2 regions of the Rhodoferax potami genome follow, and region 2 is predicted to be linked to the other one. Evidence: predicted binding sites of a transcription regulator. Region 2 holds the regulator's gene; the other holds the start of a gene.
What was found. The regulator FNR, encoded in region 2, switches genes on or off when oxygen is low (the NO sensors DNR and NnrR bind a similar motif). The targets are predictions, from matches to a motif close to TTGATNNNNATCAA.
Positions count from the first base shown of each region.

Region 1: cyoA (ubiquinol oxidase subunit II) is a predicted target of FNR. The motif match lies at 5,789-5,802, and genes of this name have one in related genera.

Region 1 covers NZ_JAVBIK010000001.1:3,534,735-3,549,505, forward strand. Annotated here, with positions in the region: gene RAE19_RS16970 (ATP-binding protein) at 1-694, opposite strand, end outside; gene RAE19_RS16975 (SURF1 family protein) at 678-1,448, opposite strand; gene cyoD (cytochrome o ubiquinol oxidase subunit IV) at 1,530-1,964, opposite strand; gene cyoC (cytochrome o ubiquinol oxidase subunit III) at 1,965-2,600, opposite strand; gene cyoB (cytochrome o ubiquinol oxidase subunit I) at 2,593-4,596, opposite strand; gene cyoA (ubiquinol oxidase subunit II) at 4,651-5,697, opposite strand; gene RAE19_RS17000 (MFS transporter) at 5,923-7,257, shown strand; gene RAE19_RS17005 (hypothetical protein) at 7,404-9,254, shown strand; gene RAE19_RS17010 (aldehyde dehydrogenase) at 9,397-10,899, shown strand; gene RAE19_RS17015 (NAD(P)/FAD-dependent oxidoreductase) at 10,921-12,222, shown strand; gene RAE19_RS17020 (YceI family protein) at 12,227-12,829, opposite strand; gene RAE19_RS17025 (PDR/VanB family oxidoreductase) at 13,144-14,136, opposite strand; gene RAE19_RS17030 (aromatic ring-hydroxylating dioxygenase subunit alpha) at 14,133-14,771, opposite strand, start outside.
Region 2 covers NZ_JAVBIK010000001.1:3,413,448-3,428,218, reverse strand. Annotated here, with positions in the region: gene RAE19_RS16525 (SLBB domain-containing protein) at 1-1,735, opposite strand, end outside; gene RAE19_RS16520 (acyl-CoA thioesterase domain-containing protein) at 2,086-2,301, opposite strand; gene RAE19_RS16515 (thioesterase family protein) at 2,304-3,137, opposite strand; gene RAE19_RS16510 (outer membrane beta-barrel protein) at 3,389-4,024, shown strand; gene RAE19_RS16505 (BON domain-containing protein) at 4,067-4,720, shown strand; gene RAE19_RS16500 (DUF1269 domain-containing protein) at 4,730-5,251, shown strand; gene dusA (tRNA dihydrouridine(20/20a) synthase DusA) at 5,268-6,287, opposite strand; gene RAE19_RS16490 (GGDEF domain-containing protein) at 6,328-7,407, opposite strand; gene RAE19_RS16485 (sulfite exporter TauE/SafE family protein) at 7,471-8,154, opposite strand; gene hemN (oxygen-independent coproporphyrinogen III oxidase) at 8,164-9,564, opposite strand; gene fnr (fumarate/nitrate reduction transcriptional regulator Fnr) at 9,761-10,480, shown strand; gene RAE19_RS16470 (hypothetical protein) at 10,496-10,732, opposite strand; gene RAE19_RS16465 (FixH family protein) at 10,755-11,036, opposite strand; gene ccoG (cytochrome c oxidase accessory protein CcoG) at 11,049-12,518, opposite strand; gene ccoP (cytochrome-c oxidase, cbb3-type subunit III) at 12,546-13,457, opposite strand; gene RAE19_RS16450 (cbb3-type cytochrome oxidase subunit 3) at 13,476-13,619, opposite strand; gene ccoO (cytochrome-c oxidase, cbb3-type subunit II) at 13,630-14,256, opposite strand; gene ccoN (cytochrome-c oxidase, cbb3-type subunit I) at 14,269-14,771, opposite strand, start outside.

The DNA of each region.
Region 1 (14,771 bases), 120 kb from region 2:
CCAACTCATGGGCGGCGCCCGAGGCGAGCAAACCCATGCGAACAATGTGCTCCTCCTCAGCGGCGCGTTGCCGGGCTGCAGCCAGGCGCGCATCGCGGCGGCGCAGGTTGGTGTTGATGCGGGTGATAAACACCACCACAAGCACCGCGTTAAGCAGAAAGCACACCAACAAGCCCAGTACATAGGGGCTGGACAATCCATCCTGCAAGTTCGGTGCAAGTGGCAACGGCAGGCTGGAGGTTGCCAAAAACGCGACGCAGGCCGACGCTATAGCGACGATGGAGCCGATATACCCACCCCTGAGTAGCATCGCCCCCACGGCGATTTGCAGCAGATACAAAAAGACAAATGGGTTGCTGATGCCTCCGCTCAAATAGAGCTGAGCGGTCAGTGCCGCCACATCGACCAGCAGCCCGATGAACAGCTCCACCTCATGGACTGCTTGTCGGGTGTGCCAGCGCAGCAAACAAGCGAGGTTGAAAAACGCCATGGCGCCAACGATGGCCAGCATGGGCTCCACCGGAATCTTCATGCCCAGGCTGTGATGCGTGGCTTGAATGGTGAGTAGCTGTCCGGCCGCAGCAATCCAGCGCAGCTGTATCAGCTGGTGGAGGTTTCTCAGGCCGGCGTAGGCATCGTTGCGCGGGGAGGGCGCAGTCGGCGCTGCGGTGGGGGAATTAGCGCGGGTATCCATGGGCGGTATTGTGGCCCCCACGGCGCAAGCGCCGCTCGTAACGGACCACAAACCCTCCAGCCACCAACACCATCACGGCCAGACCGAACCAGGTAATGGCGTATACCAAGTGGCTGTTACTAAAGCGAACCACGGTCAACCCTTCCCGCGGCCATGGGCCAGTGAGAGAGGGACGGGCTTCAAGGTTGTTATTCAGGGTGTTATCCGGCAAGCCGGAATCCAGGAAAAAAGGCGCAGGACTTTTCAGTTTTTGCGCTTGGGCAATCGCGGTAACGTCGCGTGAAAACCAGCGTTGAGACGCAGGGTCGTTTTTCCGCAAAAAACCACCGTCGGGCTCTGATTTGCGCAGCAAGCCCTGAATGCTGACATTTCCCACAGGAGCACCGCTCGCACCGGAAGGTGGCTGCCACTGCGCGCGTTGGGCGGCAGGAACGAAGCCCCGGTTCACCAGCAGGCTGGAACCGTCTGATAGAACCAGTGGGGTCAGGACCCAAAACCCGGAGCCCAGCGCGGTGGTGGCTTGTGTGAGCACCGTTTTGTCAGTCAGCCACTGGCCGGTGGTTTTGACATAAAGATATTCGAATTCAGCAGGCTGCAGGCCAGCCCATAGCTGGCTGTCGGGCAAGTCCACAGGGGGTTGCTGCAAGCGCTGGGTTACGCGCTCGATCAGCTCCAGTTTCCAGGTGCGGCGCTCCAGTTGCCAGGTTCCGAGCCGCAACAAGCCCACGACAAACACGAGGCAAAGTACAGCCACCAAAGCCAACCGCCACCTTGAGCGTCCGCCGACCTGCGGTTGAAGCGGCGAATCACTCAAGATGCGGTACCTGTGCTGGGTTTAGAGGCCGGTCTTGGGCGCAGCGGCTGGCGCCGCTTGCTCCATCGCCGGCATGTCGGTGTGGCTCGGCATCATGTTGGTGTTCATGTGGAACATGACCCACAGAGTGCCCGCAATCGCGATGGCGACGAACACCACGGTGAAGATGGTGGACAGCAAGGTCCAACCGCCCTCTACCTTGCCGTTCATGTGCAAGAAGTAGAACATGTGAACCAGAATTTGAATGACCGCAAAGGCACCGAGCACCATGACGGCCGTGGGGCGGTCAGAGATGACCTTGGCCATGACCAACCAAAACGGGATAGCCGTCAAGATGATGGACAGCAAGAAACCGGTCATGTAGCCCGAGAAGGTGCTGTGAGGTTCATTGGCATCGTGGCCGCCGTGTGCGTGGTCATCGTGCCCGTGCGACGCCCGAGAATTGTGTGCGCTCATTTACAGCACTCCCATCAAATAAACGAAAGTAAAGACACCGATCCAGATCACGTCCAAGAAGTGCCAGAACATGGACAAACACATGAGGCGGCGGTTGTTGGCGGGTGTGAGACCGTGTTGCTTGATCTGGATCATCAGAACGACGAGCCATACCAAACCAAAGGTCACGTGGAGACCGTGGGTACCCACCAGGGTGAAGAATGCCGACAAGAATGCGCTGCGTTGCGGTGTAGCCCCTTGGTGAATCAAGTGATAAAACTCGTACAACTCCAGAGCCAGGAAACACAGGCCGAAAAGGCCCGTCACTGCCAGCCAAATCAGGGTTCCTTTCACATCGCCGAGTTGCTTGCGCAGCATGGCAAATCCGAAGGTGATGGACGACAGCAGCAGAAACGCCGTATTGATGGCGACCAGCGTCAGATCAAACAGCTCCGCTCCGGTAGGGCCAGCCGCGTAGCTGCGGCCCAAGACGCCGTAAGTCGCGAACAGGGCCGCGAAGATGAGACAGTCGCTCATCAGGTACAGCCAGAAGCCGAGGGCCGTTCCGTTTTCAGGATGCGGCTCATGGGCCAAGTGGTACTCGCGGGGCGAGAGCGCGCCGGCAGCGGCGCCGTGTGAGTTGTTCATGTTAGACATGGCGGGCCAGTTGGAATGTGCGGGCTTCTTCGGAGGCATTCACTTGCGCAGCCGGAATGTAGAAGTCACGCTTGTAGTTGAAGGTGTGGGCGATGGATACCAAGAGCAGCGCAGCGAACGATGCACCGGCGAGCAACCACATGTGCCAAATCAAGGCAAAGCCGAATACCAGAGACAAAGCAGAGATCACAACGCCTGCAGCGGTATTGGCCGGCATGTGGATCGGCTCAAAGCCACTCAAAGGGCGCTTGTAGGCGTGCTTTTTCATGTCCCACCAGGCGTCAATTTCGTGCACCACAGGTGTGAATGCAAAGTTGTAGTCAGGTGGTGGGGAAGAGGTCGCCCATTCCAGGGTGCGGCCGCCCCATGGGTCGCCGGTCCAATCCCGCAGTTCTTCACGCTTAAGGTAGCTAACCAGCAATTGGATGATGAAACATGCGATACCGGCGGCAATCATGGCAGCGCCGATGGCTGCAATGACAAACCAGATTTGCAACGATTGGTCTTCGAAGTGGTTCGCGCGGCGTGTAACACCCATCAGGCCCAGCACGTAGAGCGGGGTGAATGCCACCCAGAAACCGACGACCCACAGCCAGAAGGAGCGGACACCCCACTTGTGGTCGAGTTTGTAGCCAAAGGCCTTGGGGAACCAGTAGTTGATGCCTGCGAACATGCCGAACACCACACCGCCGATGATCACGTTGTGGAAGTGTGCAATCAGGAACAAGCTGTTGTGCAACACAAAGTCAGCGGGTGGCACAGCCAACAACACGCCCGTCATGCCGCCCAGGGCAAAGGTGATCATGAAGGCAACCGTCCACATCATGGGCAATTCGAAGCGGATCCGCCCCTTGTACATGGTGAACAGCCAGTTGAAGATCTTCGCGCCCGTGGGGATCGAGATGATCATGGTCGTGATACCGAAGAAGGTATTCACGCTTGCGCCGGATCCCATGGTGAAGAAGTGGTGCAGCCACACAACGTAAGACAGGATCGTGATACACACTGTCGCGTACACCATGGAGGTGTAGCCGAACAGGCGCTTTTTGCTGAATGTAGCCACGATTTCCGAGAACACACCGAAAGCCGGCAGGATCAGGATGTAGACCTCTGGGTGGCCCCAGATCCAAATCAGGTTCACGTACAGCATGGGGTTACCGCCCAGCTCGTTGGTGAAAAAGTTGGTGCCTACGTAGCGGTCCAAGGACATGAGCACCAAAGCCGCTGTCAGGACCGGGAACGACGCCACGATCAAGGCGTTGGTGCAAAGTGCTGTCCAAGTGAACACGGGCATGCGCATCAAGGTCATGCCGGGGGCGCGCATTTTGATGATCGTCACGATCAAGTTGATGCCGGAGAGCGTGGTTCCGACCCCCGCGATCTGCAGCGCCCAGATGTAGTAGTCCAAACCGGTGCTCGGGCTTTGTGCACCCAAGTTCGAAAGAGCCAACCATCCGGAAGTAGAGAACTCACCCAAGAACAGCGAAAACATCACCAGAATGGCACCGGCGGTCGTCATCCAGAAGCTGAAATTGTTCAGGAACGGGAACGACACGTCCCGCGCGCCAATTTGCAGCGGAATCAGGTAGTTCATGAGTCCGGTGACCAATGGCATGGCCACGAAGAAAATCATGATCACACCGTGGGCGGTGAAGATCTGGTCATAGTGGTGCGGCGGCAAGTAACCCATGTTGTCGCCGAAGGCCATGGACTGTTGCAAACGCATCATCACGGCATCTGCAAAGCCGCGCAGCAGCATCACCAAACCGAGCACCATGTACATGATGCCGATCTTTTTGTGGTCGATGCTGCAAACCCAATCACGCCAGAAAGGACCCCAGAGGCGGAACTTGGTCATCAGGGCAAACACGCCCAAACCACCCAATACGACCATGATGAACGTTCCCAAAATAATGGGGTCATGCGTCATGGGCACAGCATCCCAGCTCAGCCGGCCTAGCGCCCAGTGGGTATCAGTCAAAGTTTGTGAGGACATATAAAGTCTCTTTAGCAATGCACCCGTGGCCACGATAGGCCACCGGAGCGAAAGTTATTGTTGGACGACGGCGCGGTTGGCGTTGCGTGTCTCGAGCGCCGCGATCACTTGGTTCGCGTTTTGCACGGTGCAAACATCTTGCGGCATGCTCAGCCCCATGGCTTTCACGTAGGTTTGGCCACCACGGGCGTCGATCGCCATCATGTGGTGCATGCACATTTTTCCGTCTTCGACGCAACGGTTCAGCACCTTGTCGTACAGGCCGGCTTCGACACTGGCAAAGCGCTGCACCGGGTCACGTTCGCTCGGCTTGACCAAGTTTTGGTACGTGGCGCGGTCCAAGGCCTTGCCTTCGGTTTTTGCTTTGTTCACCCACTGCGCAAAGTCTTCATTGCTCAAACCGTGAAATTTGAAAGTCATGCCCGAAAAACCAGCGCCGCTGTAGTGCGAAGACATGCCTTTGAACACGCCAGGGCGGTTGATCACAGCGTTCAATTCGGTTTGCATGCCGGGCATGGCGTAAATCATGCCGGCCAAGTCCGGCACATAAAACGCGTTCATGGTCGATGTGGACGTCAGTTTGAAAAGGATGGGCCGGTCCACAGGTGCAGCGAGCTCATTCACCGTGGCAATGCCTTGTTCGGGGTAGAAGAACAACCATTTCCAGTCCATTGCCACCACTTGCACTTCCATGGGCTTGACATCAGGAGACAGGGAGCGCTGTGCATCAATACGGTCCAAGGGACGGTAAGGATCGAGTTTGTGGGTGCCAATCCATGTCAGGGCGCCCAGCGCGATGATGATCAAGAGGGGAACTGTCCAGATTACGAGCTCCAAGGACGTGGAGTGGTGCCAATCGGGCTCGTATTCCGCCTCGGTATTGCTTTGGCGGTACTTCCAGGCAAAAAACAAGGTCAGAAAGATGACCGGAACGATGATGATCAACATCAGCAAAGTGGCTGTGATCACCATTTGGCCTTGCTGCGCTGCAATATCTCCAGCGGGGTTCAGCACTACAGCTTTGCTGCAGCCCGAGAGCGCAGCGGCCATTGCAATGGTCGCCAGCGCAGAGCACCTTTTAAATGCTTTGATTTTGAACATGTTGTTAATGCCTGGGTGAGGCACCTTTGTTAAACACTTTATTGACAGCTTCTGACTGTAATTTCGTTAACAAATTTGTCCATTGGACATTTTGTCCAAGGTCAACCGATCCGCTTTTGAAGTTGCAATCAGGGTTTTCCTGAGGAGGAGATTAGTGCAAGCCGAGGTTTTCTGCCTCGCGCGGGTGTAAAACATGGTCGTAGAAGTTGATTTAAGGACGGCATCATGTACACACCAGCATCCACAGCCCCCAGCGGGCACGGGTTCGAGAGCTCGGTATCGCTTTCAGGCGCACACACCGACGAAGATGTCACTCCGGGTGAGATTGCGGTAGGCGTCATCATCGGGCGAGCATCTGAGTATTTCGACTTCTTTGTATTCGGCATCGCCTGTGTGCTGGTCTTCCCGGGATTGCTATTCCCTCAGATGGCGCGCCTGGATGGCACTTTGATGGCTTTTGCCATTTTTTCTCTGGCATTTGTTGCGCGGCCGGTCGGCACAGCGCTCTCCATGGCCATCCAGCGGCGCTGGGGTCGGGGCACCAAGCTCACGATTGCACTCTTTTTACTGGGATCCAGCACCGCCGGCATGGCCTTCTTGCCAAGCTATGCAGACGCCGGGCTCACCGCTATCGCCGCCATCGTAATTTTGCGGATCGGCCAAGGGCTGGGCATGGGCGGCTCGTGGGACGGTTTGCCCTCTCTGCTGGCCATGAGCGCACCCAAGGAGCGCAGAGGCTGGTTCTCGATGGTGGGTCAATTGGGCGCGCCAGTAGGTTTCATCTTGGCAGCCGGCTTGTTTGCCTATCTGCATAGCAGTCTGACTCCGGCAGAGTTCCTGAGCTACGGCTGGCGCTATCCGTTTTTTGTCGCGTTTGCCATCAACGTCGTGGCGCTGTTTGCCCGCTTGCGCTTGGTAGTGGGGCAGTCTTATGCCGAACGCTTGCAAGAGTTGGAGCTTCAGCCGGTGAGCGTGCGGCATGTGTTGCGCGATGAAGGGGGCAACGTGGTCTTGGGCGCATTTGCCGCGCTGGCCAGCTTTGCGTTGTTCCACTTGGCAACGGTATTCCCCTTGTCGTGGATTGCCATGTACTCGGAGCAGGCTATCGGTGACGTGCTGCAGATCCAAATCATCGGGGCTATTTTGGCTGCCGGCGCTATCGTGTTTTCCGGTTGGTTGGCAGACCGTATCGGACGACGCAACCTTTTGGGCACCATGGCCCTGTTGATCGGTCTTTTCAGCTTCGTGACCCCATGGCTATTGGGTGCCGGTGAAGTCGGCAACAACCTTTTTTTGTTGACCAGTTTCGTGTTGTTGGGGCTTTCCTATGGCCAAGCCTCCGGCACGGTGACATCCAACTTTTCTCCCAAGTACCGTTACACCGGTGCAGCCTTGTCAGCTGACCTGGCGTGGTTGCTAGGTGCGGGCTTTGCACCGTTGGTAGCGCTGGGGCTATCAGCCAAGTTCGGTCTGGGTGCGGTATCTTTGTACCTGCTGTCGGGAGCGATCTGCACGCTGTTGGCTCTGCGCATTAACCGCCTGATTGAACAAAAAGAGTAAGTCACCTACCCAGGTTCGCGCGTTTAACGCAGACATTTTTGTGTTGAACAGGCCCGGCACCTCCAGGTGGCCGGGCCTTTTTGTTGGTGACGGCAGGGGCGCGCAAACTTATTGGGTGGAAATAGACAATAAAAAAGGGAGTTGTTATGCCGCAATATCGTTTCGGGGCGGGTGAGCCGCCCCACCAACGCTGGCCTGTCGCTTGGTACAACCCCGCCGTATTGCTGCAATCCGCGCGTGAGCTGGTGTCCAGCTCTGATGTGATTCGGAATGCCGATCCCCGGGAGCTCTGGACCGGTGTGTTTGAAGCGGAAGATCACACCGCAGAGGTCGGGCCGGATGGCGAGTTCTGGTTCGACTTTTTGTCCGACACCGGCGATGGCGGCAATGCGACCTATACCGTTGCGCGAGCGGTGCAGACTGAAGCCATGGACGATGGCGAAGGCGAGCTCTGCCCCCGGGGTCGCGTGTTGTTTTTGGGTGGCGATCTCAGCTACCCGGGCGCCAGCGCCTATGAATATCAATATCGTTTTCTGGAGATGTTCGAGGGCGCCCGCGCCACGCCGGGCTCTGACGCCGCTGGCCGCAGCAGCTATGCGATTGCGCAAAACCACGATTGGTTTGACAGCCTTTCCACCTTCAAACGCTACTTTGTAGACCGTGACAATGGCGAGGTTTTCGGACTGCGCACGCCACAAAAGCGCTCCTATTTCGCCACACGCCTACCGCAAGGGTGGTGGGTATTGGGTTTTGACTTTGCCTTGACGGGTGACCTGGACCGCGGCCAGTACGAGGCCTTCCAGCGACTGGCAGGCGAGAAGATCAACGGGGCGCCCAATCCCAACCATGTGATGGCCTCCGGTGACCAGCTGATCCTGATCTACCCTGAACCATATTGGACGAGACCACTGGGCGATGCTGCCCCCGAAGGCTACCCCAAACGCTACCAGCGGCTGGAGGCCATTCTGGAGGCCAAAGGTCTGCACATCCGTATGCGTATCGCGGGGGACGTGCATCATTACTGCAGGGAGGCATCTCCCGGCCCGGATCCCACAGCGGCCGATCAGCTGGTGACCTGTGGCGCCGGCGGTGCGTTTTTGCATCCCACGCACGCGGTATCTTTGTCGCAGCCCAAGGTCCGCCAAGCGCTCCACGACCCGAATGCCATTAGCCCGGAACTGGGGCAGGCGACCTTCATCGGCACAGTTCTGGCGGAGCCCAATGCAGCTTCAGCCTATGCAGCCCAGTGCCGCTATCCCGCACCAGATGTCTCGCGCGCCTTGGGTCGCCAGATTTGGTGGTCCTTGTTCAAGTTCGCCTGGAACAGTCTCGACCCGCGAGGCGGCCCTTTGCTGCGCGGTGTAGGGCAGGGCAATCTGATGTTTCCTTTGGTGCTCGGCCTGGCATATGCCACCGCCTTTTGGCTCGCGTGTTCAGACGGTGCCCGGCTGGCCGTGTGGGTGGCAATCGTTGCGATGTGCTTCAGCTTGTCTAAAGACGAGCCGGGCAAGCTCGCGCGATGGGGGTCGCCAGTGATCCACGCAGCCCTCCAGCTGGGCGCTATATGGTGGGTCACGCAATTTGTTTCAGACCTCAGCTGGCGAGGTTTTGCCGCTGGCGTCTGTTCATCACCGGGCGTATCGAACCTGTTGGCTGCGCTCGGTTGTGCAGTTTTCGGCACGGTCGCAGGCGGGCTGATTGCGGGGGGGTACTTCTGGGCCATGGCGCGGTGCGGTCTGATGTGGAACAACGCCTTTTCACCGCTGGCCTGCGAAGACTACAAAGGTTTTCTGCGTTTTCGCTTGGATGCCAAGGGTGACCTGACGGGCTACTTTTTCGGGTGTGACGAAGTGCCCAAGCAATGGGCCTTGAATAGGGCGGACCTTGACAAGCCCCCGGGCCAAACCCGTCCGGTCTGGCTGGAGGCCGCCAGCACGCAGCCCGCGCGCTGGAAAGTGGTGGATCGGTTCACCCTTCGCTGGCATACCACCGGCTAGGCTGCTTCCCTGTGAGGGTTGGGCTGTGTCCAAGTGGTCTGGCTTGAGTGCGTAAAGTGGCTCCTATGGCGCAGCCTCATTGGAGGTATCGTAGGAGCCACTTTCCACCCTGGCCGCGCACAACCCACTTGGGCATCACCCTATGACAAAGCTTGACACTTCTTCGCCTTGGCACGCCCGGGCCGCCGCACTGCAACCCGATGGTCGCTTGTTTATCAATGGCGCCCGTGTGGCTGCGGCAGATGGCCAGACCTTCGACAAGCACTCCCCGTTGAATGGACTTCGCCTCGGCACCGTGGCTCGGGGTCAAAAGGCCGATGTGGATGCCGCCGTCGCGGCGGCACGGCGCGCATTTGCCGATCGCCGGTGGGCCGGTAAACCCCCGCGTGAGCGCAAACGCATCATGCAACGCTGGTCGGAATTGGTATTGGCGGCGCGTGACGAGCTGGCGCTTCTGGAGACGCTGGATATGGGCAAGCCCATCGGGCACAGCCTCGCAGTGGATGTGCCCGCCACTGCCAATTGCTTGGCCTGGTATGGCGAAGCCGTCGACAAGCTGTACGACGAAATTGCCCCCACGGCAGATACCGCGCTGGCCCTGATCACCCGCGAGGCGATGGGTGTGATCGGTGCCATCGTTCCGTGGAATTACCCCCTCATCATGGCGGCCTGGAAGCTGGGCCCCGCCTTGGCCTCGGGTAACAGCGTGGTACTCAAGCCCAGTGAAAAGTCTCCCTACACCGCCCTGCGATTGGCCGAGCTCGCGTTACAGGCCGGCATTCCTGAAGGGGTGTTCAATGTGGTGCCCGGCTTTGGCCACGAAGCAGGTGAGGCACTCGCGCTGCACATGGATGTGGATGCCATCGGGTTTACCGGCTCCACCCGTATCGGCCGGCGGATGCTGGCCTGCGCCGCTGAGTCCAACCTCAAGCGGGTGTACAACGAACTGGGGGGCAAGTCTGCCTTTGTGGTGTTCAACGACGCCAAAGACGTGGCTGCCGCGGCCCGCGCGGCTGCAGGCTCGGTGTTCTACAACCAAGGCGAGTCGTGCAACGCGCCCACCCGCTTGCTGGTGCAGCAAGACGTAGTGCCCGAATTCATGGCCGCGCTGCAAGACGAGGCGCGCAAATACCTGCCCGGTGACCCGCTGGATGCGGCCACCGAGATGGGCGCTTTGGTGGATGCGGGGCAAATGAGCACCGTGCTGGGCTATATCCACCAAGGGCAGGCCGAGGGCGCAAACTTGGCGTTCGGCGGTCGCCGTGTGCGCACCGAAACCGGTGGCTATTTTGTGGAGCCCACCATTTTTGAGGGCGTGCGCAACGACATGACAATCGCACGCGAAGAGATTTTCGGCCCCGTGCTTGGGGTGATTCCTTTCACCACCGAAGCCGACGCCCTGGCGCTGGCCAACGACAGTGTCTACGGGCTCCAGGCCAGCGTGTGGAGCGGGCAGATCGACCGTGCCCACCGCGTGGCACGCGGGCTCAAGGCAGGCACGGTTCATGTCAACCAATATGACGAGGACGACATCACCGTGCCCTTCGGTGGCTTCAAGCAGTCCGGCAATGGCCGAGACAAATCGCTGCACGCCTTCGACAAATACACCGAGCTCAAGACGACTTGGTTGCGCATCGACGCCTAACGTTCTGCAAAGGTTTTGCCCATGTCTCAGTTTGTCCATGCGGCGGCACCGCCCGCGCACGCCCCTTCTTATTACGCAGCCAGCGGGCTGGCCCAACCTCAGCGCGCCCCTCTGCGGGGCAGCGTGGAGGCGGACGTGGTGATCATCGGCGCCGGCTACACCGGCCTGTCATCCGCTTTGCATCTGGCGGAGGCCGGTTTCAAAGTGGTGGTGCTGGAGGCTGCCAAAGTAGGTTGGGGCGCATCTGGCCGCAACGGTGGGCAGCTGGTGCACAGCTACTCGCGGGACATGGATGTGATTGAGGCGCGCTATGGCGCCACCACCGCCCAGGCCCTGGGCAGCATGGCTTTTGAGGGCGCCAAGATCATCCGGGAGCGGATTGCTAAGTACCAGATTGACTGCCACTTCAAACCGGGTGGCATGTTTGCTGCCATCACCGTCAAGCAGGTCAAGCAGCTAGAGCACCACAAGCAGCTCTGGGAGCGCTACGGCCACCAGCAGCTGAGCCTTTTGGACGCGACAGAAAGCGAAGCCGCCATCGGTACTGGGCGCTACCGCGCCACTTTGCTCGACCACAGTGCCGGGCACATGCATCCCTTGCGCTTGGCACAAGGGGAGGCAGCGGCTTTCGAGTCCTTAGGCGGTGTCGTGCACGAGGGCTCGCCAGTGCTGCGCATTGAGCGCGGCGACCCTGCTGTGGTGCACACTGCACAGGGTCAGGTGAAAGCCCGTTTTGTGATCGTCGCCTGCAACGCCTACATTGGCGGGCTAGAGCCGCAACTGGCCTCGCGGTCCATGCCCTGCGGTACCCAGGTGATCGCGACAGAGCCCTTGGGCGATCGTTTCCCTGAAATCCTGCCCACCGACTACTGCGTGGAAGACAGTAACTTTCTGCTGGACTATTTCCGCCTCTCCGGTGACCGGCGCCTGCTGTATGGCGGCGGGGTCATATACGGCGCGCGGGACCCGCAGCACGTGGAGTCCATCATTCGGCCCAAGCTGCTGAAAACATTCCCTCAGTTGAAGGACGTGCGCATCGACTACGGCTGGACGGGTAATTTCCTGCTGACCCTGTCGCGCCTGCCGGAAGTGGGGCGCCTAAGCTCCAACATTTACTACTCGCAAGGCTGCTCAGGGCACGGGGTTACCTTCACCCATTTGATAGGCCGGGTGCTCAGCGAGGTGATTCAAGGCCAAGCCAACCGCTTCGATGCCTTTGCCAAATTGCCGCATTACCCCTTCCCGGGCGGGCGCTGGTTCCGGGTGCCGCTCACCGCGTTGGGTGCTTGGTACTACGACCTTCGGGACAAGCTGCAAATCTAGCGTTTCAGGGCGATGCGGGGGTAGCTCGGGCCACCAGCCGGAACTTGATCTTGACAGTGTCCTGCACCGTCAGCGCCCCCATGGCAATGCTCAATGGGGTGATGCCGAAGTCCGACTGGCGGATCTCAAAACTGCCTTGAATTGCCAAGGCGCTGTCTGTCTCGGTCAACGTGACGGGCAGCCGTATCTCGCGGGTTTGGTCCTTGATGCGCATGCTGGCCACGACATCGGGGCTGGCAGTGCTTCCGGTGATACGGGTGGCGCGGATGCTGATCTCGGGGTAGCGTTCACCGTCCAGCAGGGTAGGGCGCAGCATGTTCGCCTTGGTGCCCGCTTTGGCATCTTCACTCACATTGAGGGGGAAGTCTTCTCCCTCTTCGGCCCGGGCAGCGTTGTCATCGACGATCAGGGTGTTGACTGGTACTGTGATCTCAAACCCGGAGCTCTCTAAAGTGGCTCCGCGCCATATCTGCCCTCGCAGGTCGGCAGAGCTGATGACATGGTTGTGCCCCAGTCGCGCCATGGTGCCGCCCCGGTACACCAGAATGCGCAAGCTGGATTGCTCGGCGACCACGCGATATTGACGCGCCGCGGTAGTGGACGGCACGCCGTCAACCGGCCGCGTTTGTACCACTGGCTCTGTTACCGAGGCCTGTGGCGGCATGGGCTCCTGAACCCGCTCAGTGAAACCCGAGCAACCAGTGAGCGCCCACGCCAGTGCCAGCGCCCAGAGTCCCGTGCGTCTCCTATCTGATCGGGGTGCTGCCCTATGGTTCCGGCCAAAAGGTGTGCTGCTGGGGGGATTCATCGCCATGCTCCTTGGTGGGTAGCCCAGCGTAACAGGAAAGAAGGAGAGTGTTGTTTTGCTATATTTTCAGGAGCGTATGGCGTAGTCCATATGCGGGCTAAGTACCAGTTTGGCTATAAATCCAGCACCAGGCGCGCGCTCTTAGACCTGGAGCAGCATGGCAGGAACTGGTCGTTCGCAGCCTGTTCTTCGGGCATAAGGTATTGGTCGCGGTGGTCAGGCATGCCGGCTTTGACGCGGGTGAGGCAGGTGCCGCACACGCCTTGCTCGCACGACATGGGGATATCGATACCGCCTGCGTGCAGCGCCTCGAGTGCCGTCTGGTCGGGCAGCACCTTGATGACCTTTCCGGTGCTGGCTATCTCCAGCTCAAAGCTGCCGTCGTCTGCTTTGGCAGTGGGCGCGGCACCAAAGTACTCGCGGTGCAAGCGTTCTTCGGGCCAGCCGGCGGCGCGGCCTGCGCTAAGCACCGCGTCCATAAAGCCTTGCGGGCCGCACACATACAAGTGGGTGCCTGCCGGGGCGCTTTGCAGGGTGGCGGCAATGTCCAGCTTTTGAGACGCATCGCCATCGTCAAAGTGGTGGTGGGCGTGTGCTGCAAACGGCGCTGTACCCAGCCGGTCCATAAACGCGGTGCGCGCTTGGCTGCGGCTGCAGTGGTGCAGAGTGAAAGAGCCGCCAGTGGCCGCCAGGTGTTCCGCCATCGCCAGCATGGGCGTGATGCCGATGCCACCGGCCAGCAACAGGTGGTGGGGGGCCGCGCTGTCCAGTGGGAACAGGTTGCGCGGGGCGCTGATGGTGAGCACACTGCCCTCGGCCACCAGGTCGTGCACGGCGGTGGAGCCGCCGCGTGACGCTGCATCGCGCAGCACGCCAATGACATAACGGTTTGTTTCGCTGGGCGCGTTGCTCAGCGAATACTGGCGCACCAGCCCATTGGGAAGGTGGACGTCAATGTGTGCCCCAGCGGTGAAAGCGGGCAGGGCGCTGCCGTCTGCGGCCACCAGCTCGAGGCTGCAGATGTCCTGCGCTTCGGTGCGCTTGGCGGCTACCTTTACCTGCAACGTTGCAGGCGTATTCGCTGGCGTGTTGGCGGGCCCGCTCATGCCGCCGCCTCTGCTGCAGCCGGGTTGCGCTCTGCGGCCACCACGCGGTCAATCACCTTGCGGGACTGCACGCCGCCGGTGTCAATGTTCAGCATCAACAACTTGCGCTCGGGGTAGGCCAGCAGGTTTTGTTGCTGGCGCTCCAGCATCTCCTGGTCTTCCGCAAAGATCTTGCCTTGGCCTTCGCGGATCTGGGCGGTCAGCGCCGTGTCCTGCGGCTTGAACTTGCGCGCCATGCCCCAGAAGTAGTGGATGCTGGTGTCGGTCTCGGGGGTGATGAAGTCCACCACCCAGCTCGCGGCCTTGAACTCGTCCGGCGCCTTGTAGCCGCCGTGGCCCTGCAGCGCCACGCCTACCTCAATCATGATGTGGCTGGGCGGCGTGAAGTGGCAGATCTGCCAGCGGTCCACCAGCTGGTCGTCGGGCAGGCCGTTCATGCGCAGCGCCATCTTCCAGAAGGGCGGTGCCTCAATGCCTTCCATATAGCGCTCGGTGATCACATGGTCGCCGTCCACGCGGGTTTGGCAGGGCACTTCGTCAATTTCCTTCTGGCCGATGCTGGTGCTGTGCACATAGGTTTCGTGCGTCAGGTCCATCAGGTTGTCGATCATCAGGCGGTAGTCACAGGCAATCTC
Region 2 (14,771 bases):
TTTGTAGCTCGCCCTCCAAACGCCGAACCAGTGACCTCAGGTTTTCTTGCTGCCGCAGGCGGACCGACTCACGGCTGAACTCTGTGCCAAACAAATAGGCCTGTGGGGTCAAACCGCCGATGCGCTTGATGAGCTGCGGCAAGGTCTCGCCGGGAAGCGCCTCGTACACACCGGGAGCTGCTACTTCCCCCTCCAAGCGAACCAACCTCGTCTGTTTTTCCTGAGGGAGAGCGATGTCTTTTTGACTGACGATCGTCAAAACATCCCCTGGTTGCAACACGAGATTGTGCTGAGGATCACGCCCCACGACTGCCTTGGCCAAGTTGAACGGAATCAACGAGACACTCAGATCAGCGCGAGACAAACGTTCAATGACCGCGTAATCCCAGTTGATTTGCTCATTTTTATTTCTCACCCGTTCGTCAAAACCACGCTTTTCCTCCCGACTACCAGCACCTTTCGTATCGGTGTCACTTGGAATACGGGTCAAACCATTCATACGGCGGTAGTACTCTTGGGTGATGAGCGCATCCCGATCTGGGATCAAATCTGAAACACGCATTCCGTCGAACCAGCTGTACCGAAGAGGCTCAGCGACCACTCCCTGCAGCGTTACCGCGTTGGAAAACGCGCCGCTCACTGGCAACAGTGTCAAGATGTCGCCGGGCACCAAGACTTGCGCCAAGCCTTTGGCATCAAGAGCAATATCGACCACTTGCCGCGGTGGTGTTTTGTCCGCGAAGACTCGTTCAAGCAATGCTTTACGGAAATTTGCGACCGGAGAAGCACCACCGCCCAAGGCCAACACATCGCCGATGGTGGTGGTAGCGTCTTTGAGTTCGTAAACCGCTTTTTGGTCATATGCACCCGCGATGGCAACACGACGGGTCGCTGGCGGAATAAAGACGACGTCTCCAGGCAACACAGCCATGTCGGCTGATTTATCGCCTTTGGCGATGAAGTCATACAAATCAAGCTTCGTCACCACACGGCCCGCACGACGCAGCTCAATACTCCGCATCGACCCATTTGCACTTGGGCCACCGCTGGCAAACAGAACATTCACCAAGGTGCTGAGGCTGGAGACAGAATAGGTCCCAGGGCGACGCGCTTGCCCCACCACATAAACTTGGACACTGCGCAACTTCCCTAAACTGGCGCTCAAACCAAAGTTCGTAAACACCTTGCTGAGGTGCCCTTTCAGGGCGGACTCAAGATTGACACTGGTCACGCCGGCCAACGAAAGCGACCCGACCTTAGGAATGAAAATTCGGCCTTCGCGGTCCAATACGAACGAGGCGGACTCGTCTATCGCGCCCCAAATTTGTACCTGCACTTCGTCGCCTGGGCCAAGTACATAGTTTGCCGGCGCGGCGAGGCCCGCATCGGGTGCATAGCTCTGAGGAAACTCAAAAAGCTGACTTCCGAATATCGGAAGCAAAGTCCCTGTCGACTCTTGGGCAAACTTCTGAAATTGGCTCGGTGGCTCTTCTTTCCATGCCGCACCACCCGTTTCAGGCAACGTCAACGCCGACTCACTGGCGACAGGCGGTTCATTGGACCTAGCCTGCCTGCTGGGCAAAGCAACGCCCCTGACTTGATTGGGAGCGCTTGCGGCACCATTGGCGGTAGATGGCAAGTTGCGAACGGGCGCTTCTGCTCCAACCTGGCCTGCATTAGAAAAAGTGCTGGGATTGCCGAACTGGGCGTTGACGACAGAAGCACAGCCCAACACACCCAAGGCCAGTGTGATTCGGGATAAAAAATACGAAAACTTCATAAGAAACACGCCTAACCAGAAATAAAACTTCGACTAAGAATATCTATCAGGCCTCCGGCGCTAAGGTACACGAGGACCGCCAAGCAATAGCGCGGGTAGCACACTTCAGGAGCCATTGGAACGGGTTCATCAATCCGGCATCAGCTCTAGATCAACACAACTAGGCCACCAGTCTTAAGTGGTGCCGATGAAAGCGCGCCTGGGTCTTTTATTGCCCATCAGCAGCACCAAGCCAAAACTCCTCTAGTCTACCCTGCTCGGAAAGGACGATCCCCCAAACCACCTAGCTATCGTTTCCTCACAAACTAACTCTTCGTCGCCCGCCCGATCAATCCCAGCTCGTCGTACAGAGCCGACTCCGCCAGCCCCCCGCCGTGGCTGGACAAATGGGTGCGGGCATCCAAGCACACCCACTCACCCACCGGTTTGCGCAGCAGGTTGATGGTGAGGTCGGAGTTCACAAACACGTGGGTCGACAAATCCAGAATCGCGCTGATGCCGTTGCCCGAGTCGGCCGCCACCGCTACGCGCTGTAGCGACGCCTCACAAACAAGCTCTGCGTAGCCCTCCCGATCAATCCCAGCTCGTCGTACAGAGCCGACTCCGCCAGCCCTCCGCCATGGCTGGACAAATGGGTGCGAGCGTCCAAGCACACCCACTCACCCACCGGTTTGCGCAGCAGGTTGATGGTGAGGTCGGAGTTCACAAACACGTGGGTGGACAAATCCAGAATCGCGCTGATGCCGTTGCCCGAGTCGGCTGCCACCGCCACACGCTGGTAGGCGCTAGGCGTTTGGCCCATCACCAGCGGATGGCTCATGCGAAACCACACCGCGCTCGGGCCGTCAAACATACGGCCCTGGGCCGTGCGCGTTTCCACCAGATCGGGGTAGCCCCATTCATGGTGCGCAAACGGGAAGCGCTGCACGGGTGACACATCCGGCTGCTTGGGTGCCAGCGGCAAGGGGTGACCGGGCAGGCCATCGGGCAGGCCGACCTCGTCCTCGCGCTGAAACAGTGCGGTGGCGCGAATCAGCTCTTTGCCATCCGCCAGGGCGACCGCAGAGAAGTGGCCGGCATTTCGACCCACATAGTCTTCTTGTACCCTGACTTCGATATCGGCAATCGGCACGGGGCGCAACAAATTGGCAGTCAAGCGGGCTAGGTGGTGCAGCCCATGCGCTTGGGCCGCGGCCTCCAAGGCGTGGCTCACCAGGGCGATCGGCGGGCCGGCGTGTTGTTGCTGCGGGTGCCAGGGGCCGCGCGTGAGCGCAGATGCGCGGTACACCGCGCCGCCCAATGCGGTGTACGCCGCCATGTCGCCATCGAACGCGGGTTTCTGCGGGTTATCTGCCATGGGAATTTGCTCCTTTTTTAATAGCTACTCGCGCATATTCTGCCTGCGCTACATGCCAATTTGGCTTAAAAATCGCCAACTACAAAGTACATAGTGCCGCACCTGTTGGCAGCCGTCTGTCACGGGTGTGTCGATTTATCAGATCCGTGCTGCCTAGGCGCGCTTGCGCACAGATGGCGGCGCTTAAGTCGCCCACAGTGAGGTTGTCTCCCGGAGTGATCCGGTTCTTTTCTCTTTAAAGGCTGCTCACTATGCACACACCCCGTATCCCCGCCCCCCGCCACACCCCGCGCGCTCGAGGCGCCACGTTGGCAGGACTGGCCTTGTGTCTTGCCGCGCCGTTTGCCATGGCGCCCGCCGCCGCCCAGATGTCACCCGCCCGCGGCAACGCCTACAGCCCGGGCTATATCGACATCAGTGTCGGCTCATCCGACTATTCCAAACCCAGCAACGGATTCGGCATTTTCGACAATGACCAACGGGCCACCGCCTACAGCGTCAGCATGGGCAACTATGTGTTCAGCCCCAACTGGGGTTTGGAGGTGGGTTACACCGACTTCGGCTCGGTCAACCGTGCCGGCGGCCGCACCACCGCGGATGGCATCAACCTGAACCTGATCGGCCGCATGCCGCTCAACCCCTCCTGGAACCTACTGGGCAAGGTGGGTACCACCTACGGCCGCACCGATGTCAGCAGCGCGCCTACGTCCGGCGTGCAATCCGGCAGCGAACGTGATTTTGGCTGGAGCTATGGCCTGGGCGTGGAGCTGCAGTTGGCAGCCCAATGGTCCGGCGTGTTGATGTACGAGGAGCACACCATGAAGTTCCCCGGCGGCAGCACCGACCGCATCAGCGCCACCAAGCTCGGCCTGCGCTACCACTACTAACCCCCTGACCTTGCCCCCTCCTCCAACCACCCAAGGAAACCCATGAAAACCGATCTCCAACTCCAACAAGACGTGCTGGCTGAACTCCACTGGGAACCCTCGGTCCACGCTGAGAACATCGGCGTGGAAGCCAAAGATGGCGTCGTCACTCTGGCCGGCCATGTGATGACTTACCAAGAGAAATACCACGCCGAAAAAGCCGCGCGCCGCGTAGTAGGCGTGCGCGCCTTGGCCGTTGAAATCGATGTAAAGCTGGCCTCCAGTGGCATCCGCAACGACAGCGACATTGCCAACTCCGCCAAAAACGCGCTGCAATGGATGTCCACCCCACTGGGCAACAAGGTGAACGTCACCGTTGAAAAAGGCTGGATCACCCTGACAGGCCAAACCGAATGGCAGTTCCAGAAACTGGCTGCCGCTGTAGCTGTGCGCTACCTGATGGGCGTGAATGGGGTGTCCAACCAGATCATTTTGCAGCCCGGCACCAAGCTCAGCGCGGCCAAAGCCGACATCGAAGCCGCCTTGGTGCGCCGCGCCCACACGGACGCCGGCAAGATCAACATCGACATTGACGGCAGCACCCTCACCCTGACTGGCAATGTCAGCAACTGGACCGAGCGGGACACCGCCAAAGAAGCCGCCTGGAGCACGCCCGGTGTGACTAGCGTGGTCGACAAAATGACCATGACCTTCTGAGGGCAGCACATGCAAGCCCATACCAACGCTTCAGTGTCCATCTGCAACTCCCACGAGGAGGCAGAGACCGCTATTCAAACGCTCAAGAAGTTCGGCTTTGATGTGAGAAAACTCTCGCTCATCGGCAAGGGCTACCACAGCGAAGAGCACCCGGTGGGCTTCTACAGCACCGGCGACAAGATCCGCGCCTGGGGCAGCACCGGCGCCTTCTGGGGCAGCATGTGGGGCATTTTGATGGCACCTGCCGTCTTCATGCTGCCGCCCTTGGGCATGATCGCCATGGCAGGGCCGATTGTGTCGGTCGTCATCAGCGCGCTCGAAGGCGCGGTGTTGGTTGGGGGCCTCTCGGCAGTAGGCGCCGCCTTGAGCCAGCTGGGTGTTCCCAAGGACCAAGTCATCGTGTACGAGACCGCCCTCAAGGCCGACAAATACGTGCTGATGGTGCACGGCAGTGACGACGAAGTGGCGCGGGCCAAGTCCATCCTGGCCGGCACCCAACCCACAGAAGTCGCTGAAACGCTACTGAATTAGTAGCACCTCCCGCAGGCTATACGGGCGCTGGAGCCCTATTTGACTCTGGTAGATGAGCAAGGGCCATCACCTCGCGGGCGCCAAGGTGCTTGAGGCGGTGATCGGTCCACACCTGCCGCCAGCGCCGGGCACCGGGCAAGCCGTGGCGCAAACCCAGCATGTGGCGCGCAATGCTGTACCAGTGGGTACCGTGTTGCGCGGCCTCACGCTCCATGTAGTCCACCATCTGCGCTTCCACCATCTCGCGGGTAATGTCCCGCTCGGGGGCGCCGTAAAACGCGCTGTCCCATTCGGCCAACCACCAGGGGTTGTGGTACGCCTCGCGCCCCAGCATCACGCCGTCTACGTGCTCCAGATGTCCCGCCACTTGGGCTGTTTTGGTAATGCCGCCATTGATGGCAATGGTGAGGTGCGGAAAGTCTTTTTTGAGCTGGTACACCAGCTCGTAGCGCAGGGGCGGTATTTCGCGGTTCTCTTTGGGGCTCAGGCCTTTGAGCCACGCGTTGCGCGCGTGGGCAATGAACACGGTGCAACCGGCATCGGCCACGGTACCCACAAAGTCGCGGACAAAGCCGTAGCTTTCTTCCTTGTCAATCCCGATGCGGTGCTTCACGGTCACCGGCACATCCACCGCATCCACCATCGCCTTCACGCAGTCCGCCACTAGCGGGGCTTCGTTCATCAGGCAGGCGCCAAATGCGCCGCGCTGCACCCGCTCGGACGGGCAGCCGCAGTTGATGTTGATCTCGTCATAACCCCACTCCTGGCCCAACTTGGCAGCACGCGCCAGATCAGCAGGCTCGCTCCCGCCCAGCTGCAAGGCGACGGGGTGTTCTTCGGCGTTAAAGCGCAAATGGCGCGGCACATCCCCATGGATGAGCGCACCCGTGGTCACCATCTCGGTGTACAGCAGCGCATGGCGGCTCAATAGGCGGTGGAAATAGCGGCAATGTCTATCAGTCCAGTCCATCATCGGCGCCACGGACAGGCGCCACAGGGAGTCCGGCACAGCAGACTTGTTTTCTAAAGCGGGCATGGCCGGATTATCCCAGCCTCGCGCCCACCCTGCCGCGGGCTCAGGTCGGAGGCAGAAAAATCTCTACCCGGTCACGCCCGCCCTGCTTGGCCAGGTACATGGCGCGGTCCGCCAGCTCCACCAACCGCTTGGGGCTGCTGATGCCTTCGGAATACGCCACACCAATGCTGGCAGACATGGGCCTGCGCAGGCCGTGGATGGACTTGATCGAATCCCGGATGCGTTCGGCCACCACCAGCGCTTCGTTCAGCTGGGTATCGGGCAGGATGACGCAAAACTCCTCGCCACCATAGCGTGCCACGTGGTCATAAGCGCGCGCCTGGCTTTTGATTGCCAGTGCGATGAACATCAAGGCCTGATCGCCCGCCACATGGCCAAAGGCATCGTTGTAGGCTTTGAAATGGTCTGCATCCACCATCAACAGGCACAGCGGCGATTTGGAGCGCAGGGAGCGCGCAAACTCATGGGACAACAAGGTATCAAAAGCGCGGCGGTTTTTCAAAGCCGTCAAGGGATCCGTCAGGGTCTGCTCCTGCAGGTCATGGTTGAGCTCTTCAATGCGACGCTGCTGGTTCTCCAGTTGCTGGTGGCGCAATGTCTGCGCCTTGGTCACTAGCTCCAGCTCGGCATTCACGCGGCGTAACGCCAACAACTGCACCACCTGGCGGGAGAGGGCCTGCAAGGCCTCTGACTGGCGCTCGGTCAATTTGCGGGGCACCCTGTCGATCACGCATACCGTGCCGAGTGCTGCACCCGAAGGGGTGAGCAGCGGCGCGCCGGCATAAAACCGGATACCCGGGTCGCCAGTCACCAGTGGGTTGTCTACAAAGCGCGCGTCCTGCTGGGTGTCTGGCACCTCCATCACCCGGTCCGGATCCAGAATGGCGTGGGCACAAAAGGCCTGACCTCGCGGCGTTTCCATCGCATTCAGGCCCACACGGGCCTTGAACCACTGGCGGTCTTCATCAATTAGGGAGATCAGGGCGATCGGCGTGTCGCAAATGTAAGAGGCCAGCTTGACCACATCGTCATAGGCCTGCTCAGCAGGGGTATCCAGAATCTTGAAGCTGCGCAGGTCTTCGATCCGAAGCTTCTCTTCCGAGTGGGAGGGGTCTAGCATGCAGGCGGACTTTCGTTGGGTCTGCGTAAGCAGTAGGCCGCCTGAAAACGGGGTTGTTCAGGGCTAGCCGGTGGCGCACCACGGAGCTTTATTGTGCACCAATCCCATCCACAAAGCCCACCCTGAGGCTACTGCCAAGGCCGCGCCGGCCAGGCGGATACCCCACGTTCCATCGCCCATGCGGGACAAACCCAAGCGCAGCCACAACCACGGCCCCGCCATCATGGTCAGCGAGGTGCCCAGGGCGAAAAGTGCCATGGTTGCTGCACCGGACAAGGGCTCGCCCGACAGGGATGCCAGCAGCAACGCCGAATACAGCAAGCCGCAAGGCAACAGGGACCACACCACCCCCAACCCCAGGGGAGCGGCCAACACGCCCCCTGCCCCGACTTTGCGCACCCTGGCCCAGACGCTACGCGCCCCTGCCTGCAACCACAGGGGCTGACGCCCAGAAAACAAAAGCACCAACCCCAATACAGTGGCGGCCACATGAAGCAAAGACCACACTGGCCGGAGCGCAGCAGACTGCACGGTGAGCCAACCCAAACCCTGCACCGATGCTGCGGCCAAGGCACCGAGTGCGGCATAGCCAATGACCCTGCCCGCCTGGAAGCTCAACATGGCCGGTGTCCGCCGGGGTCCAGCTGCCTGCCCGATGCCGGCGCACGCCGCACCGCACATAGCAATGCAGTGAGGCCCACCCACCAAGCCCATGAGCAATGCTGTCACTGCCAAAGAAGATTGCATCCGGACGCGTCAAATGATTTTGGAGAAGCGGGCACGGGTGCGGTCCGTCTGGAGATAACGGTCAAACACCATGGCCACGGCCCGCACAAAAAACCAGCCCTGGCTGGTGACTTGAATTCCCGTGTCGTCCAAGGACACCAGTCCCTGCTCTTCCAGCCCCCGCAAGGTTTCGAGCTCGGCGGCAAAGTAGCTCTTGAAGTCCAGCAAATAGGCAAGATTGATCGACTCAAACTGCAAATTGCCTTGGCACATCAGCGCCATGATCACTGCGCGACGAACCAGATCGTCCCGCGTAACCGCCATTCCCCGCACGATGGGAAAACGGCCTTGGTCCAGGTAGTCGTAATACTCTTCCAGCGTTTTAGCGTTCTGGCTGTAGGTAGCGCCGATGCGGCCGATGGCAGACACGCCCAAAGCGATCAAGTCGCAGTCGGGCTGGGTGCTGTAGCCTTGGAAGTTGCGGTGCAGGCGCCCTTGCCGCTTCGCCACTGCCAACGAATCGTCCGGCAGTGCAAAGTGATCCATGCCCACATACACATAGCCCGCCCCCATGAAAGACGCCAAGGAATGCGCCAACATGGAGACCTTGGAAGCAGCACCCGGCAACTCCACAGTCGCAATACGGCGCTGAGGCTTGAAGCGCTCAGGCAAATGGGCGTAGGCATATAGCGCGATACGGTCCGGCCGCAAAGCGTTCACCTGAGCCAATGTGCGGTCAAACGACTCGGGGCTCTGGCGGGGCAAGCCGTAAATCAGGTCCACATTGATGGACTCAAACCCGCGTGCGCGTGCCGCCTCTACCAAGGCAAACACCTGATCGGCAGGTTGCACCCGGTGTACGGCCTTTTGCACCGCAGGGTCAAAATCCTGCACCCCGAAGCTCAGGCGGTTGAAGCCGAGTTCGGCCAGGGTATCCAGGCGCGCAGCGTCTACCGTCCGGGGATCTACTTCAATGGAATACTCACCACCGGCGACAAAGCTGAAGTTGCGGCGCAGCATCGCCATCAGCTCCCGCAGCTCGGTGTCACTCAAAAAGGTGGGGCTACCGCCCCCGAGGTGCAACTGGCTGACGGACTGCCCAGTACCCATCAACCGGGTGTGTAACTCCACCTCCCGTGTCAAATAGCGTAAATACGTGGCCGCTTTGTCATGGTGCTTGGTGATAATTTTGTTGCAGGCGCAGTAGTAGCACAGCGATTCGCAAAACGGAATGTGCACATACAAAGACAAAGGTAAGGCCAGCGCGGCAGCACCGGAGCGGCGTTGCAATAGTGCTTGGGAGTAATCGTCCGCGCTGAACGCCTCTACAAAGCGGTCGGCGGTCGGGTACGAGGTGTAACGTGGCCCGGAAACATCAAAGCGGGTCAACAGTTGTTCTGAAATGGGTGCGGAACCAAGGGCTGCGTTCATGAATACTCCAAGCTAGCGCACAGACTGTGAACGAAACAGCCTTCAGGCTCCTTGATTTACATCAAGGAGTTTCAGGATGACCCGGACCATAATTGACTTGCATCAGGGGAACACCATGCTCGAACACGCAATGCCTACCGCCAAGTCTCAGGACGCCCACGCTTCTATCGCCATCACGCCGGTGGGAGCCGGGGCATTGAATACCCACACCATCAAGGTCGCATGCTCCAACTGCAACCTGCGCGAGCTGTGCATGCCCTTGGGCCTGAGCCCCGCCGAACTCGACAAAATCGACGACGTGGTCGCAAGCCGCCGCAAAATCAAACGCGGCGCAACCCTGTTTCGCAACGGTGAAAAGTTCACCAGCCTCTATGCCATCCGCACCGGTTTCTTCAAAACCTGCGTAGCCTCTGAAGACGGGCGCGACCAGGTCACCGGTTTTCAAATGGCGGGAGAGGTCGTCGGACTCGATGGCATCGTGAACGACCACCACACTTGCGACGCCGTGGCTCTGGAAGACGCAGAGGTCTGCGTCATGCCCTTCGACCGGATTGAAGAGCTGTCGCGCGAGGTGACTTCGCTGCAGCGCCATGTCCACAAAATCATGAGCCGCGAAATCGTGCGCGAAAATGGCGTCATGCTCCTCTTGGGCAGCATGCGGGCCGAAGAGCGACTCGCCGCATTTCTGCTGAACCTGGTGCAACGCCTGCACGCCCGCGGCTTCTCGCAGTCAGAACTGGTGCTGCGGATGACGCGTGAAGAAATTGGCAGTTACTTGGGCTTGAAACTCGAAACCGTGAGCCGCACCTTCTCCAAGTTCGTGGACGACGGAATTGTGGAAGTCAAGCAACGGCACGTGCGCATCCTGAACACCGATGCCCTCAAAGACATCGTCAACCCCAAAGTCTGCAACTGAGCGATAACACGCTCGCTAGTTGTTGACGTCTGCAGCGCTCATAGCGAGCAAAGCCGTGAGCGCGCTAGAAGCCAGCGTCACCCCCCAGAACACGAAAAACGCCACGGTGTAAATTCCTTGGCGTGACAGCGGCAAAGCCGCGTCGTTCCAATGCAGATCGTGGGGATCGATGAATGCGAACACCACGATTTCCAGCACGCCTGCCGCCAGAAAAGCGGGCCACACGACAGCCATCCATGGGGCTCTCGGCATCACGTTGCTCCTTGCCTACCGCTCAACGGGCAGGCGCAGCGGCTGGCACGATGCCAGTAGCTGCATGGTTACGGGCCTGCATGGCGGGTGCCAGGCTTTCAGGTTGGGTGGCCAGGGTCTTGTTAATGTCCAGGCCAGTCTGGTAATAGTTTTCATCGACGACCGGGTCCATACCGCGGGCGGCCAGATAGAAAGTCAGGAAGCTCGCCACCACCACGATCAGCGGGCCGGACACCACCAGCCACACATGGCCGAACTTCCACCAGGGGGCTGCGGGGGTCGATGAGCTTGACGGGTTGGTCATAAAGTGGCTTTCTTAACGCGGAACTATGAATACGGACTTCTCGGTTACCACGGCAGCGTCAGGGGCCGATTTCACCGTGAAATGGATGGGATGCGATCCCGGAGTTGCACCTTCATACGGCAACTGCACGCGAATCGCAATCCAGCGGGATTCGGTCGGGCCGACTTCCATGCTGGAATCGGTGGAAAGCGTCAGGTCCGGCAAGCCCTCGGCGCTCACCTCAAAGGTTTGGTGGGTCTCCCGGGCGTTCATGATCTGCAGGCGGTACACATTCTCCAGCCGGCCGCCCGACACGATGCGGGCCAGTGTGCTGCGGTCGCGCTCCACGTCCACCTTGAAAGGCGCGCGCATCCACAGGCTGACCAGCATCGCCAGCACCACCGCCAGCAGGACACTGCTGTACACCAGCACCCGGGGGCGCAGCACATGGCGCAATATATCGGCACCACTCCAGCGCTGGTTCACTGCATTCTGGGTCGAGTACTTCACCAGACCACGGGCGTAGCCCATTTTGTCCATGACGGTGTCGCACACATCGGCACAGGCACCACAGCCAATGCACTCGTACTGCAGCCCCTTGCGGATATCAATACCGGTCGGGCAGACCTGCACACACAAGCTGCAGTCGATACACGCGCCCAGCTTGAGGGTGGAGAGATCGGCTTTCTTGGAGCGCCCGCCACGGGGTTCTCCGCGCAATTCGTCATAGGTCACGATCAGGGTGTCTTTGTCAAACATGGCACTCTGAAAGCGCGCATACGGGCACATGTATTTGCAGACCTGCTCACGCATGTAGCCGGCATTGCCATAGGTGGCAAAACTGTAAAACAGTACCCAGAAGGTTTCCCAAGGGCCCATGGACAAGGCGAAGAGCTCCATGCCCAGGCTGTGGATGGGCGTGAAGTAGCCCACGAAGGTAAAGCCTGTCCATAAGCCAACAGCAATCCACATGCATTGCTTGGCGGCTTTGCGCCAGACTTTGTCGAGTGTCCAAGGGCCCGCGTCACGCCGCATGCGGGCAGACCGGTCCCCCTCGGCCAGCTTCTCCAGCCAGAGAAAGATTTCGGTGTAAACCGTTTGCGGGCAGGCGTAGCCGCACCACAAGCGCCCGGCCACCGCCGTAAACAAAAACAAGGAGAGTGCAGAAATCACCAGAATGCCGGTGAGGTACACAAAGTCCTGCGGATACAACACGAGGTTGAAGATATAGAACCGCCGTGCCCCGAGATCGAACAGCACCGCCTGGCGCTGCCCCCACTCCAACCACGGCAATCCATAAAACACCAGCTGGGTCAGAAACACCAGCGCCCACCGCCACTTCGAGAAGTAGCCCGATACGCTGCGCGGGTAGATTTTTTGATGCGCTTCGTACAGGGCAATCGTCTCCTCGTCGGCACCAGGTGGCGGGGCAATAGACCCCTTGTCCGGTGACGCGACGATCGGGATGATCTTCTTCTCGGCAGTAGAGGCAGGTGCGTTCAAGGAATATCCTTCAGGGTTCAGCCAGCGTTACTTGGCCACACCGGTGTTGGAGAAGCCCCATACATAGGACGACAACACCTTGATTTGCGCGGGTGAGAGCTTCTGCACCTGTGCAGGCATTTGGTTGACCTTGCCGTTGTTCACGATGTTGATGATGGCGCTCTCGCCATAGCCATGGAGCCAGATGTCATCGGTCAGGTTGGGCGCACCCAACGCAGGGTTGCCTTTTCCGTCGGAGCCGTGACAGGCCGCGCAAGCTGCGAACTTGGACTTGCCCAAGTTGGCCCGCACCGAATCGTGCGGACTGCCTGACAAACTCAACACGTAGTTGGCCAGGTTTTTCACGTCATCACCCGAACCCACTGCCGCCGCCATGGGAGGCATCTGGCCGACACGGCCCTGGTTCAGCGTCTCCATGATTTTCTCGGGCGAGCCACCATGCAGCCAATCGGCATCGGTCAGGTTGGGAAAACCTTTGGAACCCCGGGCATCGGAGCCATGGCACTGAGAGCAGTTGTTCATGAACAAACGCTCGCCAATCGCATGGGCTTGCGGGTCTTTGGCGATGTCCTCAGCCGACATGGCGTCAAAGCGCGCATAAATCGGCGCAATGTCGGCCTCCCCCTTGGCAATTTCCGCTTGGAACTGACCGCTAGAGGTCCAGCCAAGTTTGCCGGCTGAAGCGCCCAGACCCGGGTAGAACGCGAGGTAAACCGCAGAAAAAATGATCGTAATAACGAACAGCCCGACCCACCAGCGTGGCAGAGGGTTGTTCATCTCGCGAAGGTCACCGTCCCACACGTGGCCGGTGGTGTTGTCGTGGGCGGTCATGGCTTTGGCTTTGCCACTGAACCACAAGAGGAACAGGCAGGCTGCAATGCCGATGACCGTTACGGCGGTCACATAGACCGACCAGAAGTTGCTTGTGAAGTCACTCATTTTGATTCCTTACGAGGCTCAGTCCTGCTCAAACGGCAGATTGGCGGCGTCCTGAAAGTCGTGGGCACGGCTTTTCGACCAGGCCCAACGGACAATCGCGATAAAGACCACGAAGCTGATAACCGTGGTGACGGAGCGCAGGGTGTTGACATCCATATCCATGTGATTCCCCTTATTTCAGCGCCAGGCCCAAGACCTGCAAATACGCGATCGTGGCTTCGAGTTCAGTTTTGCCCTTGACCTCTTCAGACGCCTTGGCGATCTGCTCGTCGGTGTAGGGCACGCCCACCTTGCGCAGTGCGCGCAGGTGCGATGGCAGGCTTTCCGCGTCCACCAGGTTTTTCTCCAACCAGGGGTAGGCCGGCATGTTGGACTCAGGCACCACATCACGCGGGTTCACCAAGTGGATGCGATGCCACTCATCGCTGTACTTGCCGCCCACACGAGCCAAGTCCGGGCCAGTACGCTTGCTACCCCACTGGAAGGGGTGGTCGTACACCGACTCCCCCGCTACCGAGTAGTGGCCGTAGCGCAAAGTCTCGGCCCGGAAGGGGCGGATCATCTGCGAGTGGCAGTTGTAGCAACCTTCGCGGATATACACATCACGCCCGGCCAGCTGCAGTGCGGTGTAGGGCTGGATACCCTTGATCGGCTCCGTGGTCGACTTTTGAAAGAACAGCGGAACAATTTCCACCATGCCGCCTGCAAGCAAGACCAGCAGGATCAACACGATCATCAGAAAGTTGCTGGTCTCGATCTTCTCGTGCGACAGACGGGATGCACTTTTTTCGTTTGCCATACAAATTTCCTTTTAAGCGTGGGCTGCCGCGGGGATCGCCACCGTGTTGGCGCGTCCGGCAGTAACAGTCATCAGGGTGTTCCACAGCATGATCAACATGCCGCCCAGGTACAGCAGTCCACCCAACAAACGCAGCACATAGAAGGGATAGGTCGCCTTCACCGACTCAACGAAGGTGTAGGTCAAAGTGCCGTCAGGGTTGATGGCGCGCCACATCAGGCCTTGCATCACACCGGCAATCCACATCGCCGCGATATAGATCACGATGCCGATCGTGGCAGTCCAGAAGTGCAGCTCAATCGCTTTGACGCTGTACATCTCTTTGCGGCCAAACAGGCGGGGAATCAGGTAGTACATCGAACCCATGGTCACCAGACCCACCCAACCCAAAGCGCCGGAGTGCACGTGGCCCACGGTCCAATCGGTGTAGTGGCTCAGGGCGTTGACTGTCTTGATGGACATCATTGGGCCCTCGAAGGTGGACATGCCGTAGAAGGACAGGGACACGATCAGGA